One region of the Microbacterium sp. JZ70 genome, then DNA from elsewhere that is predicted to be linked to it. Evidence: predicted binding sites of a transcription regulator. Region 1 holds the regulator's gene; the other holds the start of a gene.
The links. The regulator LexA, encoded in region 1, represses DNA repair genes until DNA is damaged. The targets are predictions, from matches to a motif close to TCGAACANNTGTTCGA.

Region 1 (6,882 bases):
GCCGTCGTGGAGGCGGCGCTCCCCGTTCCCGCCGTGGAGGTGCGCGCCCTCGTTCCCTACGACCGCGGCGATCTCATCTCGGCCATCCACGAGACCGGCCTCTTCCTCGAGCAGGAGCACGAGTCCGGGGGCACGCGAGTCCATGCGCGCGTGTCGCCGCGTCTCGCCGCCGAGCTCGAGCGCTTCTCGAGCGCGGGGTGAGCGCGGGGTCCGCCTCGCTCAGCCGAGCGCGGCGGACCCCAGCCACACGAGGGCGGTGATCGCGAGCGCCTGCGCCCAGCTCACCATGCTCCCGACGAGGAAGTACTCCGCCTGCGTGCCGCGCTCGCGGTCGCGGGAGATCTCGGGGAAGCGCACGATTCCCTTGGCCGCGATGAGCGCGGCGACGACCGGGTAGGCGTGCGCGAGCAGGAGGCCGCCGACGACGATCCGCTCGAGCGGTCCGATGAGGCGTCCGCCGCGGAGCGTGTGCACGTCCTGCGGGTCGGGCGCCGCCGCGTCGCGCTCGCCGCGCTGGCCGAAGAGGCGCCGCCGCCGCGACGGGGCGACGTCGCCGTCCGCGGGGACGTCCTCCGTGCGCAGCGCGGTGCGGACGACCCGGTTCGCCGACTCGAGCAGGAACAGGGCGCCGCCGGCCGCGAGGAGGACGAGCGACAGGGGAAGGCCCTCGCCCTGCCCCCACTCGACGCGGATGGCGACCGCGGGCGGCGGGACGACGATCGCCGTCAGGGCGATGCCGCCCAGGAGCACGACCGGGAGGAAGCCGAGCGGAGAGTCGTCGGCGCGCATGGTCGCGAGCCAGCCGAGCGCGGCGACGACCGGGCCCAGCGCCAGGACGAGCGAAGCGAGCGGATCGGCGCCGAGCGCCGCGCCGGCGAGCGCGCAGACGACGAGCACGGCAGACACGCCCGCCGTGCGCAGGCGCGCGCCCGGCGCTGCCGCGCGGATGAGGTCGGCGCCGCCGGTCGCGGCGAGCACGAGCGCTGTCAGTTCCATCGCGTCAGACCGTACCCCGCGGGTCGGACAGGCCCTCGATCTCGAGGGGCGGCACGCCGGGCGTCTCGAACCCGAGGACGGCGCCGAGGAACGCGACCTCGGCCTCGAACGAGCGGATGATCGCCTCGCGCCCGCGGAACCCGTGCGCCTCGCCCTCGAACAGCAGGTAGGCGTGCGGGACCCCGTTCGCCGCGAGCGCGTCGCGCAGCGCCTCGGACTGCGAGGGCGGCACGACCGGGTCGTCCGCGCCCTGGAGGATGAGGAGGGGCGTGCGGAGCGCTTCGGGGCGAGACAGCGGCGATCGCCTCGCGTACAGCTCCTCCGCCTCGGGGAGCGGGCCGACGAGGCCGTCGATGTAGCGCGCCTCGAAATCGTGCGTCTCGGCGACGAGCATCCGCAGGTCGGCGACGCCGTAGCGGCTGATCCCGGCCGAGAACACGTCGGTGTCGGCGATCGCGCACAGCACGGTCCATCCGCCCGCGGATCCTCCGCGCACCGCGAGGCGCGCGGGGTCGGCGATGCCGGCTTCGGCGATGCCGCGCGCGGCGGCCGCGACGTCCTCGACGTCGACCACGCCCCATCCGCCCTTGAGGCGCTCGCGGTACGCGCGCCCGTAGCCGGTCGATCCGCCGTAGTTGACATCGAGCACGCCGATGCCCCGGCTCGTGAAGTACGCGACCGCGAGGGAGAGGTCGCCCGAGACGTGCGCGGTCGGGCCGCCGTGCACGAGCACGAGATACGGCGGCAGGTCGCCCTCGGGGCCCGTCGCGAGCGGGTTCGTCGGCGGATACGCGAAGGCGTGCACATCCCCTCGCGGTCCGGGGAACGACAGCGGCAGCGCCTCGGGCATCCACGCCGGGTCGAGGTCGGTCTCCCCGCCGCGCACCGGCGCGAACGTCCGCCCGTCGACGTCGAGGAGCCAGATGCCGCCCGGCGTCCGCGGACCGGCGCCCGACAGCAGCAGCCGCGCGCCGGCGACGTCCTTGACGAGCATCTGCCCGAGCGGCGTCTCGAGCTCCGTCACCGCCCGCGTTCCGGGATCGACGAGCACGAGCCGGTCGCGTCCGTTCGTCTGCACCGCGGCGATCCGACCGTCCTCGAGCCGCGCGTACCAGCGGGTGCCGAGATTCCAGAGCGGCCCGCCCGTGTCGGCGTCGGCAGGCAGGAGCGGCTCCACGACGGCGCCTCCGGCCGCGTCGAGCCGGGCGCGGCGGAGGTTCCATCGGGCAGGGCCGCCGGGCGCGGCAGGAGGGTCCGCGACGAAGAGGAGCTCATCGTCCGCCGCCCATTCGGGCTGCAGCGCCGACACATCCTGCCCGTCCGCGACGCCGCGCCCGCCGGCGAGTGTTGTCCAGCGGCGCACGCGCCCATCCGATTCGATGCGCCCGACGCGCAGCTCCGCGGCATCCCACGGCATGTCCGGATGGTCCCACGCGATCCACGCGAGCCGGCCAGCGCGCGGTGCGGGGTAGGCGACGAAGTCGCTCCCTGCGACGACGCTCACGATCCCGGACGCGTCCTCCGCCGCGCTGCCGTCGAGCGGGATGACGACGATGTCGCGACGGGGAGCCCCCGTGGCGCCCTGCGTCTCGCGGACCGCCCACAGCCGGCCCTCCGCGAGGACGAGGTCGCCGAACGCCATGCCGGTGCCCGCGGGCGTGAGCGGGATGGGCTCCGCATCGGCCGTGCGCAGGTACACGCGCTGATCCGACTGCTCGACGAAGAGGAGCGCGCCGTCGTCGGCCGCGGTCCACGCGCCGCCTCCGTACTCGTGGACGCGAGACCGCGCGCTCCAGGGCGCGGGAAGAACGCTCGCGCCGTCGCTCGCCCGCAGCACCGCTGTGCGCCCCCGCTCGGCCGCGACGCCCTCGGCCCACCAGACGTCGCCGCCTACGAACCGCGCGTCGCCGAGGCGCGGGGAGTTCCCCGCGATGTCGGACGCCGCGATGGGCGACGGCCACGAGCCGAACGGGAGCATCTGCGTCATGTCCTCCACGGTAACCGGCGACGTTCCGACACGGAGCGTCACAGATGCTCCCGCGCCCGCGCGCGGGCGACTACGGTCGGGAGAGGAGAGGCCGGATGCGGCGGCAGGGGATCGCCGCGGCGACCGGAGAGCACGGAGGAGGGACATGGCGACGTCGGCCACGCCGTTCTCGTTCGAGCTGTACCCGCCGCGCACGCCCGCGCGCACCGCGGCTCTCGAGGAGACCATCCGCCGCCTGGCCGCAGCAGGCCCGGACTTTCTCTCCGTCACGTACGGCGCGGGCGGCTCCACGGGCGGTGCGTCGCTGCGCGTGCTGCGGTGGATCCGCGAGAACACGGACGTCGAGCCGCTCGCTCACCTCACGTGCGTCGGCAACGACTACGCGACGGCGAGCGCCCTCATCCGCGAGTTCCTCGACGCAGGCATCCTCAGCTTCCTCGCCATCCGCGGAGACCCGCCCGCCGGGAAGGACGAGGACGACGCGTTCCTGGGCGACCTGCGGACCTCGGCCGAGCTGGTCCAGCTCATCCACCGCGTGCAGGCCGAGCGCGCTCCCTACGGCGAGACGACGATCCCGGGCGTTCCCGAGGCGGTGCGGGTGGACCGCGCCCCGCGTGCGCGCACGCTCGTCGCGGCCTTCCCCAACGGGCATCCGCGCTCGCGCCATCCGCTCGAGCACCTCGATGCGCTCCTCGCGAAGCAGGCGGCCGGCGCCGAGGCGGCGATCACCCAGCTCTTCTTCCATGCCGACGACTACCTGCGCTTCGTCGATCGCGCCCGGGCCGCGGGCGTGACCATCCCGATCCTCCCCGGCATCATGCCCGTGACCTCTCCCGCCAAGCTCGCGCGCATGCTCGAGCTCACGGGCGAGCCCCTGCCGTCGGAGCTGTCGATCGCGCTCGAGGTCGAGCCGACCCCCGAGGGCCGCAGGGAGATCGGCATCGCCTACGCGGCGGACCTCGCGCGCGAGGTGCTCGCCGGCGGGGCCCCGGGTATCCACCTCTACGCCTTCAACGAGCACGAGACCGTGCTCGCGGTGCTGCGCGAAGCCGGGGTCGCGCTGCGCGAGACCGCGGCTTCCTGACCGCCGGTTCGCTCCCGGCACACGAGGAGGGCGGGAGCCGACCGGCTCCCGCCCTCCTCATGTGCGCCGTCAGACCGCGCGCAGGATGGCGACGACCTTGCCGAGGACCACAGCGTCGTCGGCGAGGATCGGCTCGAACGCCGAGTTGCGCGGGAGGAGCCAGGTGTGGCCGTCGCGCTGACGGAACGTCTTGACGGTCGCCTCGCCGTCGACCATGGCCGCGACGATGTCTCCGTTCTCCGCCGTGCCCTGCGACCGGATGACGACCCAGTCGCCGTCGCAGATCGCCGCGTCGATCATCGACTCGCCGCTGACCTTGAGCATGAAGAGCTCGCCCTTGCCGACGAGCTGTCGGGGGAGGGGGAAGATCTCCTCGACCTGCTGCTCGGCCGTGATCGGGACGCCGGCGGCGATGCGGCCGACCAGCGGCACGAGAGCGGCGTCGCCGACCGCGGGGCCCGAGTCGGCCGGGTTCTCGGCCGCCGAGCCCGGGAGATCGATGAGCACCTCCATCGCGCGGGTCTTCCCGGGGTCGCGACGCAGGTAGCCGCTCAGCTCGAGCTGCCCGAGCTGATGCGTCACGCTCGAGAGCGACTTCAGTCCGACCGCGTCGCCGATCTCGCGCATGCTCGGCGGATAGCCGTTGTGCTGGATGGAGCGCTGGATGACCTCGAGGATGGCCAGCTGCTTGTCGCTCAGGTTCTTGCGCCGCCGCGTGCGCGGCTTCTCCTCGCGCGTGCCCGCATCCGTCATGTCGTGCTCCTTCGCTGCCCCGCTCGAATGTCGGAGGTGCGTGATGTGGTGGTCCCGTCAGGACGACGCTAGCGGATCTCGACGGGATTCCGGGAGATTTGTTCGAGCGTGTCTCGCAGAAGTCGCGAAACCCGTTCGAAGAGAGTTCTTGACACCGCGACCACATCGAAGATAGGTTCGGAACATCACTTCGGGTCCGTCTCTCCCGGCCGAGCAGACGGACTCGAAGTGATCTACAGGAAGGAACCGCCATGCGCACGACCAGCTCCGCTCCGGCACGCTCGACCCGCCTCCGCCTCACGGTGCGCGGCCGCCGGGTCCTCGCCGCGCTCGCCGCGGCTCCGCTCGTCGCGGCGATCGGATTCGGGGTGCTCAGCGGCGGCGCGGCCCTCGCCTCACGCGAGGACAGTGCGCCTGCCGGCACCTTCGACACCGTCACGGTCATGGCGGGCGACACCCTGTGGGACATCGCGCAGGCGGTCGCCCCCGAGGCGGACCCGCGCGACGTCGTCGACGAGATCCTGCACCTCAACCAGCTCCCGGGGAGCGACATCGCCGCGGGGCAGGAGATCGCCATCCCCGCCGCCTACTCGACGGGCGAGTGAGTCCGTCGCGCGCTCTAGCATGGACGGGTGACCGTCTCTCTCGATGACCTCCCCCTGCGCGACGACCTCCGCGGACAGCAGCCCTACGGCGCTCCGCAGGCGCCGCTGCCCGTCGCGCTGAACGTCAACGAGAACACGCACCCGATCCCCGACGAGGTCGCCGACGACATCGCGGATTCGGTGGCCCTCGCGCTGCGGGATGTGAACCGCTACCCGGATCGCGAGTTCACGGCGCTCCGCGAGGGGTTCGCGGAGTACCTCGGGCACGGGCTCGAGCCCGAGCAGATCTGGGCCGCGAACGGCTCGAACGAAGTGCTGCAGCACCTCCTCCAGGCGTTCGCCGGACCGGGGCGGACGGCGTTCGGCTTCGCCCCCACCTACTCGATGTACACGCTGCTGACGCGCGGCGTCGGCGCGACGTTCGTCTCGGGGGAGCGGGGGGCGAACTTCTCCCTCACGCCCGAGAGCGCGGCCGCGCAGGTCGCGGAGGCCCGGCCCGACGTCGTGTTCCTGTGCGCACCGAACAACCCGACGGGGACGCCGCTCGAGAATGACGTCGTGGAAGCCGTCTACGACGCGACCGACGGCATCGTCATCGTCGACGAGGCGTACCGCGAGTTCGCGCCGCGCGACGTGCCCTCGGCGCTCCAGCTGCTGCCCGGGCGGCCCCGGCTCGTCGTCTCGCGCACCATGAGCAAGGCGTTCGCGTTCGCGGGCGCGCGCGTCGGCTACCTCGCCGCGGACCCCGCGGTCGTCGACGCCCTCCGCCTCGTCCGCCTCCCGTACCACCTCAGCGCGCTCACGCAGGCGGCGGCCTCCGCGGCCCTGCGTCACGCCGACACGATGCTCGCGATGGTCGACGAGATCGTCGAGCAGCGCGACCGGATCTCGGCCACGCTCGAGGCGCTCGGCTACACCGTGTACCCGACGTGGTCGAACTTCGTCCTGTTCGGCGGCGTGGAGGATCCGCACGCGACCTGGCAGGCGCTCTACGACCGCGGCGTGCTCATCCGCGACATCGGCATCCCCGGACACCTCCGGGTGACCGCGGGGACCGAGGACGAGACGAGCGCCTTCCTCGACGCGCTCGCCGAGATCGGCCGCTGAGCGCGCGAGGAGCCCGGTCGGGTCGCGCCGGTAGAATCGGAGCATGACCCGTACCGCGCGCCGCACCCGTTCCACGAGCGAGTCGAGCATCGAGCTCGAGCTCGACCTCGACGGAACGGGCAGGAGCAGCATCGACACGAGCGTGCCGTTCTTCGACCACATGCTCACGGCGTTCGCGAAGCACTCGCTCACCGATCTCACCGTGAAGGCGACCGGCGACACCCACATCGACGCGCACCACACGGTCGAGGACACGGCGATCGTGCTCGGGCAGGCCATCCGCGAGGCGCTGGGCGACAAGGCCGGGATCTCGCGCTACGGCGACGCCCTCGTCCCGCTCGACGAGGCGC
Region 2 (6,882 bases), 320 kb from region 1:
ACACGGGGCAGGGGACCTCGCGCAGGTACTCCGCCCACCGCGCTCGCGTGGTGTCGGTCTCGGCCTGCGCGTACTGGCGCTCGATGTAGGGCACGACGCCCTCGAAGCCGCTCGCGTACCGGACCTCGCGGCCCCAGCGGTTCTTGAACCGCACGTTGACCTTGTAGTCCTGCCCGTGCAGGACCGCGTCCTTCACGATCTGCGGGAGCGCCCGCCACGGGGTGTCGAGCGAGAAGCTCATCTCGTCGGCGAGGCCCTCGAGGAGACGCTCGTAGTACTGGAAGAGGCCCTTGCCCTGCGTCGTCCACGGCACGATGACGCCCTCGCGGATCGAGAGCTCCTCATCGCCGAGCATGAGCTCGACGTCGACGGACATCCGGGTGCCGAGACCCGAGCACGCGGGGCAGGCGCCGAACGGGGCGTTGAACGAGAACGTGCGCGGCTCGATCTCGGTGAGCTGGAGCGCGTGCCCGTTGGGGCAGGCGAGCTTCTCGGAGAACGACTGCCACGCGTCGTCGCCCTCCTCGTCGACGAAGTTGACCTGGAGGACGCCGCCCGCGAGGCCGAGCGCGGTCTCGACGGAGTCGGTCACGCGGCCGAGGATGTCGGCGCGAGCGACGAGACGGTCGACGACGACCGCGATGTCGTGCTTGTACGACTTCTTGAGCACGGGCGGCTCAGCCAGCTGCACGAGCTCGCCGTCGACGACCGCGCGCGAGTAGCCCTTGGCCGCGAGCTCCTTGAAGAGGTCGACGAACTCGCCCTTCTTCTGCGTGACGACAGGCGCGACGATCTGGTAGCGCGTGCCCTCCTCGAGGGTCATCAGCTGGTCGGCGATCTGCTGCACGGTCTGGCGCTGGATCCGCTCGCCGCACTGCGGGCAGTGCGGCACGCCGATGCGCGCCCACAGGAGGCGCAGGTAGTCGTAGATCTCGGTGATCGTGCCGACGGTCGAGCGCGGGTTCCGGTTCGTCGACTTCTGGTCGATCGACACCGCGGGGCTCAGCCCCTCGATGAGGTCGACGTCGGGGCGGTCGACCTGGCCGAGGAACTGGCGCGCGTACGCGCTCAGCGACTCGACGTAGCGCCGCTGCCCCTCCGCGAAGATCGTGTCGAACGCGAGGCTCGACTTCCCCGAGCCCGACAGGCCGGTGAACACGACGAGCGCGTCGCGCGGGATGTCGAGGTCGACGTTCTTGAGATTGTGCACGCGGGCACCGCGGACACTGATCTTTCCGGGCGAGGCGACGGGGATGATGGGCACGATCCAATCCTACGGACCCCCACGGACATCTGGACGTTTGTTCGACGTGTTCGCTCAGCGGATTCGAAGATCCGCGCGTGACGAGCGGTGCCGCGCATCCCCTGTCCTCCGCGCCCCGGGAGGCGCACACTGGAGGGAGAGGAGATGATCAGCATGGAGAGCGGCGCACCACCACCCGCATCTCCGGGAGCGCATCCGCGAGGCGGGCGGCATCTACGAGTGGGCCAACGACGTGCTCATCCGCATCGCTGGACCCGCGCAGCTCGGCGACGGACCCGGCGCGCCGTGCACGCACTGCGGTCGCACGCGCGTCGAGCACGTCGAGCGCGACGGCGTGCTCTACTGCCCGGAGGACTGAGTGCAGCCGCGTCCGCGCCGGGCCCCGCCCGACGCGGACCGCGCGCTCACGCGTGCCCGGCCTTCTCCATCTGCCGGAGCTCCTTCTTGAGGTCCTGGACCTCGTCGCGCAGCCGCGCGGCGAGCTCGAACTTGAGCTCCTCGGCGGCGACGAGCATCTGCTGCGTGAGGTCGGCGATCGCCTCCTCGAGCTGCATGGCCCCCTCCGCGGCGATGCCCTCGCGCTTGCGCACGGGCGTGGGTGCGCGCCCCTTGCCGGTCTTGGTGCGCGCGGAGTCCCGCTTCGAGAGCAGGCTCGCGGTGTCGGCCTCCTCGCGCGCGAGGGAGTCGGTGATGTCGGCGATCCTCTTGCGCAGGGGCTGCGGGTCGATCCCGTGCTCGCGGTTGTAGGCGATCTGGATCTCTCGCCGCCGCTCGGTCTCGTCGATCGCCTTGCGCATCGAGTCGGTGATGCTGTCGGCGTACATGTGCACCTCGCCGGACACGTTGCGCGCGGCGCGCCCGATCGTCTGGATGAGCGAGGTGCCCGAGCGCAGGAAGCCCTCCTTGTCGGCGTCGAGGATGGCGACCAGCGAGACCTCGGGGAGGTCGAGCCCCTCGCGCAGCAGGTTGATGCCGACGAGCACGTCGTACACGCCCTGACGCAGTTCGGTGAGCAGCTCGACGCGCCGCAGCGTGTCGACGTCGGAGTGGAGGTACCGGACGCGGACGCCGTGCTCGCCGAGGAAGTCGGTGAGCTCCTCCGCCATCTTCTTCGTGAGCGTCGTGACGAGCACGCGCTCGTCGCGGTCGACGCGCTGGCGGATCTGCTCGAGGAGGTCGTCGATCTGCCCCTTGGACGGCTTGACGACGATCCGCGGGTCGACGAGGCCCGTCGGGCGGATGATCTGCTCCACGACCGTGTCGGCCACGCCCATCTCGTACTTGCCGGGGGTCGCCGACAGGTAGACCGTCTGCCCGATGCGCTCCTTGAACTCGTCCCACCGCAGCGGCCGGTTGTCCATCGCGCTCGGCAGGCGGAAGCCGTGCTCGACGAGCGTGCGCTTGCGGGATGCGTCTCCCTCGTACATGGCGCCGATCTGCGGCACCGTGACGTGCGACTCGTCGATGACGAGGAGGAAGTCGTCGGGGAAGAAGTCGAGCAGGGTGTGCGGCGGCTCGCCCGGCGCGCGCTGGTCGAGATGGCGCGAGTAGTTCTCGATCCCGGAGCAGAAGCCGAGCTGCTGCAGCATCTCGAGGTCGAAGGTCGTGCGCATCTTCAGCCGCTGCGCCTCGAGCAGCTTGCCCTGCTTCTCGAACTCCTGCAGGCGCTCGGCGAGCTCCTCCTCGATGGTCTTGATCGCCCGCTGCACGGTGTCGGTGCCGGCCGCGTAGTGCGTCGCCGGGAAGATCGCGACCGCGTCCATGCGCTCGATGACATCGCCCGTGAGCGGGTGCAGCTTGTAGAGCGCCTCGATCTCGTCGCCGAACAGCTCGATCCGGATGGCGAACTCCTCGTACACGGGGATGATCTCGATCGTGTCGCCGCGGACGCGGAAGTTGCCGCGCGAGAAGTCGACGTCGTTGCGGTTGTACTGCATCGCCACGAACTGGCGGATGATCGCGTCGCGGTCGTAGCGCTCCCCCACCTGGAGCGCGACGAGCGCGCGGAGGTACTCCTCGGGCGAGCCGAGGCCGTAGATGCAGGACACCGTGCTCACGACGACGGCATCGCGGCGGCTCAGCAGCGTGTTCGTCGTGGAGTGCCGCAGCCGCTCGACCTCCGCGTTGATCGACGAGTCCTTCTCGATGAAGGTGTCGGTCTGCGGGACGTACGCCTCGGGCTGGTAGTAGTCGTAGTACGACACGAAGTACTCGACCGCGTTGTTCGGCAGAAGATCGCGGAACTCGTTCGCGAGCTGCGCCGCGAGGGTCTTGTTGTGCGCGAGGACGAGCGTGGGGCGCTGCACCTGCTCGATGAGCCACGCGGTCGTCGCGGACTTGCCCGTTCCGGTCGCGCCGAGCAGGACCACGTCGGTCTCACCCGCGTTGATGCGCGCGGCGAGTTCGGCGATCGCCTTGGGCTGGTCGCCGCTGGGCTGGTACTCGCTCACCACCTCGAAGGGCCGGACGCTGCGTGTGGTCTGCATGCCTCCAGCCTAGGAGGGGCGTCCGACATCGGCGCCGGAGAGCCGGAAGCGCACGCGCGCGCCGGGCGGGATCTGCCCCGCCAGGTCGAGGTCGGCGGCCACCACCGAGGCGATCACGGGATAGCCGCCGGTCAGCGGGTGGTCGGGCAGGAAGACGACCGGATGGCCGTGCGGCGGCACCTGGACGGCCCCCGTCTCCGTCCCCTCGCTCGGGAGCTCGCCCGGCACGGCGCGCGCGAGCGGCCGCGAGCCCTCGAGGCGGATCCCGACCCGGTCCGAGCGGGACGTCGCCGCCCACTCGTCGCCGAGGAGCGCGTCGAGGGCATCCGCCGCGAACCAGTCGTCGCGCGGTCCGAGCACGACCCGCAGCTCGACGGTCTCGCCAGGGGCGGGAAGAGCACACGGCGCGGGTGACCACGGTGCCACGGCCTCGCGGACCCCGGAGAGCCCGCGCAGCGGGACGACATCGCCCGCTCGGAGAGCGCGTCCGCCGAGCTCGCGCGGCCCGATGCCGGCGAGGGTGTCGGTCGCGAGGCTGCCGAGCACGGGCGTGAGAGCGAGACCGCCTCGGAACGCCACGAGGGCGCGCACACCGCGCGTCGCGAAGCCCGTCACGAGCTCGTCGCCCTCGCGGAAGGCGGTCGGCGCGCCGCGCGGCACCGGCTCGACCCCGCCGTCGGCGTGCACGAGCGCCGCGTCGACCTCCGCGCCCGCGAGCGCGAGGACGCCAGCGCCGCGGAGGCGCAGCCGCGCTCCGCCGCCGAGCAGCTCGAGGCCGGCCTCGCCGTGCCCGTTGCCGACCGCGGCGTTGGCCGCGCGCAGGGCCCCGCGGTCCGCCGCGCCCGACGCGGAGACGCCGAGGTGCGCGCGCGCCGGTCGGCCGAGATCCTGAACGAGGAGCTGCAGCCCGGGCTCGATGACCTCGACAGCAGGGGCGATGCCGCGATCGCCCGGCATGTCGACCGCGCGCGCTCCGAGCGGAGCCGGACGTCCCCTGCGTCGGTCGGCCGCGGTCGCGGGATGCGCGCGCGAGGCGTCGACGAAGCGCACGGTCGTTCCCGGGAGCAGGAGCGCGGGCGGATCCCGGTCGAGGTCCCAGAGCGCGGCGTCGGTGCGCCCGATCAGCTGCCAGCCGCCCGGGCTCTCCCGCGGGTAGACGCCCGAGTACCGGCCGGCGAGCGCGACCGCTCCCGCAGGGACGCGCGCGCGAGGCGACGCCCTCCGCGGCACGTCGAACACGGGGTCGTCGCCCACGAGATAGCCGAAGCCCGGCGCGAACCCCGTGAACGCGACGCGCCACGTGGCCGTCTGGTGGCGGGCAGCGACCTCGGCGGGCGAGAGGCCGAGGTGCTCCGCGACCTCGTCGAGGTCCTCGCCGTCGTAGTGCACGGGGATCTCGACGCAGCGGTCGGCGGCGGCCGTGCGCGCCGCGAGCGCGATCCGCTCGAGCGCGATCCGCACCTCGGGCAGGCGCCGCGGCTCGCAGCGCACGAGCACCGTGCGCTCGGCCGGGACGAGCTCGACGACCCCGACGGGCGGCGCCTCCTCGAGCGCCGCGTGGAGCCGGACCGCGCTCTCGAGGTCGTCCACCTCGACGAGGAGGGCACGGTCGGATGCCGTGAGGATGCGCCTCATGGGCGGGCGGCGAAGGGGGCGATCGCGATGCCCTCGCGCTCGAGCAGGGCGCGCACCGCGGTCGCCATGGCGACGGCCCCCTGGCTGTCGCCGTGCACGCAGACCGAGGCGGGGCGGACGCGGATGACGGTCCCATCGACGGCCTCGATCTCGCCGTCCCGCGCGAGGCGCAGGACCCGCTGGGCGACGACATCGGGGTCGTGCAGGAGCGCTCCCGTCTCGCCGCGTGGTGCGAGCGCGCCCGAGGGCAGGTAGCCGCGGTCGGCGAACGCCTCGGTGGCGGTGGCGAGGCCCGCGCGTGCTGCCGCCGCGAGGAGGGCGCTGGCGGGCAGGCCCAGGACGACGAGCCGGGAATCGACCGCGCGGACGGCCGCGGCGACGGCGGCAGCGCGCACCGGATCGGACGCGGCGGCGTTGTACAGCGCGCCGTGCGGCTTGACATAGCGGATGGCCGCGCCGTCGGCGAGAGCCTGCAGGTCGTGCAGCTGGCGCTCGATGCTCTCCTGCAGCGCGGCCGCGCCGATCTCGACGGGGCGACGTCCGAATCCCGCTCGGTCCTCGTAGCCAGGATGCGCGCCGACGACGACGCCGCGCCGGGCCGCCGCGCGGAGCGTCGCGCGGATCCCGTCGGGTGTTCCCGCGTGCGCGCCGCACGAGACGTTCGCGCTCGTGACCACCGCGAGCATCGCGTCGTCGTCGCTCACGACGCGATCCGGCGCGTTCTCGCCGAGGTCGGCGTTGAGGTCGATCACGGGCCGCCCGTGAGAGATCGCCAGAGCGCGTCGGCCTGGGCGAGCGTTTCGTCGAGCGAGCCCGACGTGTCGATGACGACATCGGCGAGGGCGAGCCGCTCGTCGTCGCCGGCCTGGCTGGCGATCCGGGCGGCGGCGTCCGCCTCGCTCATGCCCCGCTCGGTCACCAGGCGACGACGGCGCACGTCGGCCGGAGCGTGCGCGACGACGATCCGATCCCACTCCCCTGCTCCGCGGGCTTCCGCGAGGAGGGGCACGTCGTAGACGACCACGGTGTCCGGATCGGCATCGAGCGCGGCGCGGAAGCGGCGCTGCGACTCGGCCTTGACGGCCGGGTGGACGATCGCGTTGAGGCGCGCGAGCCGCTCCCGGTCGCCGAACACGATCGCGCCGAGCGCCGCACGGTCGAGTGCGCCGTCCTCGGTGAGCACGTCGTCTCCGAACTCCTCGGCGATCGCCGCGAGCACGGGCTGGCCGGGCGCCTGCACCTCTCGGACGAGCGCGTCGGCGTCCACGATGACCGCGCCGTGCTCCGCGAGCCGGCGCGCGATGGTCGACTTGCCCGACGCGATCCCGCCCGTCAGTGCTACCAGTGGCATGCCGCCAGTCTAGGAGCGCGCGAGAATGGAGGGGATGCCCACCACTGCCCGACCCGTCATCGCGATCGTCGGCGGCGGACCCCGCGGGGTCTCGCTGCTCGAGCGGATCGGCGCGAACCTCCCTCGCGGCGCCGCGCTCGACGTGC

Region 2: the regulator LexA is predicted to act here: its motif matches at 1,294-1,309, upstream of uvrA (excinuclease ABC subunit UvrA).

What each region holds. Positions count from the first base shown of each region.
Region 1 is NZ_CP096405.1:1,710,444-1,717,325, forward strand. It holds gene hflX (GTPase HflX) at 1-201, shown strand, start outside; gene M1D46_RS07745 (hypothetical protein) at 220-996, opposite strand; gene M1D46_RS07750 (alpha/beta hydrolase family protein) at 1,001-2,983, opposite strand; gene M1D46_RS07755 (methylenetetrahydrofolate reductase) at 3,129-4,067, shown strand; gene lexA (transcriptional repressor LexA) at 4,137-4,820, opposite strand; gene M1D46_RS07765 (LysM peptidoglycan-binding domain-containing protein) at 5,072-5,425, shown strand; gene M1D46_RS07770 (histidinol-phosphate transaminase) at 5,453-6,532, shown strand; gene hisB (imidazoleglycerol-phosphate dehydratase HisB) at 6,576-6,882, shown strand, end outside.
Region 2 is NZ_CP096405.1:2,033,530-2,040,411, reverse strand. It holds gene uvrA (excinuclease ABC subunit UvrA) at 1-1,264, opposite strand, end outside; gene M1D46_RS09210 (hypothetical protein) at 1,497-1,622, shown strand; gene uvrB (excinuclease ABC subunit UvrB) at 1,669-3,750, opposite strand; gene M1D46_RS09200 (5-oxoprolinase subunit B/C family protein) at 3,760-5,385, opposite strand; gene pxpA (5-oxoprolinase subunit PxpA) at 5,382-6,137, opposite strand; gene coaE (dephospho-CoA kinase) at 6,134-6,736, opposite strand; gene M1D46_RS09185 (FAD/NAD(P)-binding protein) at 6,771-6,882, shown strand, end outside.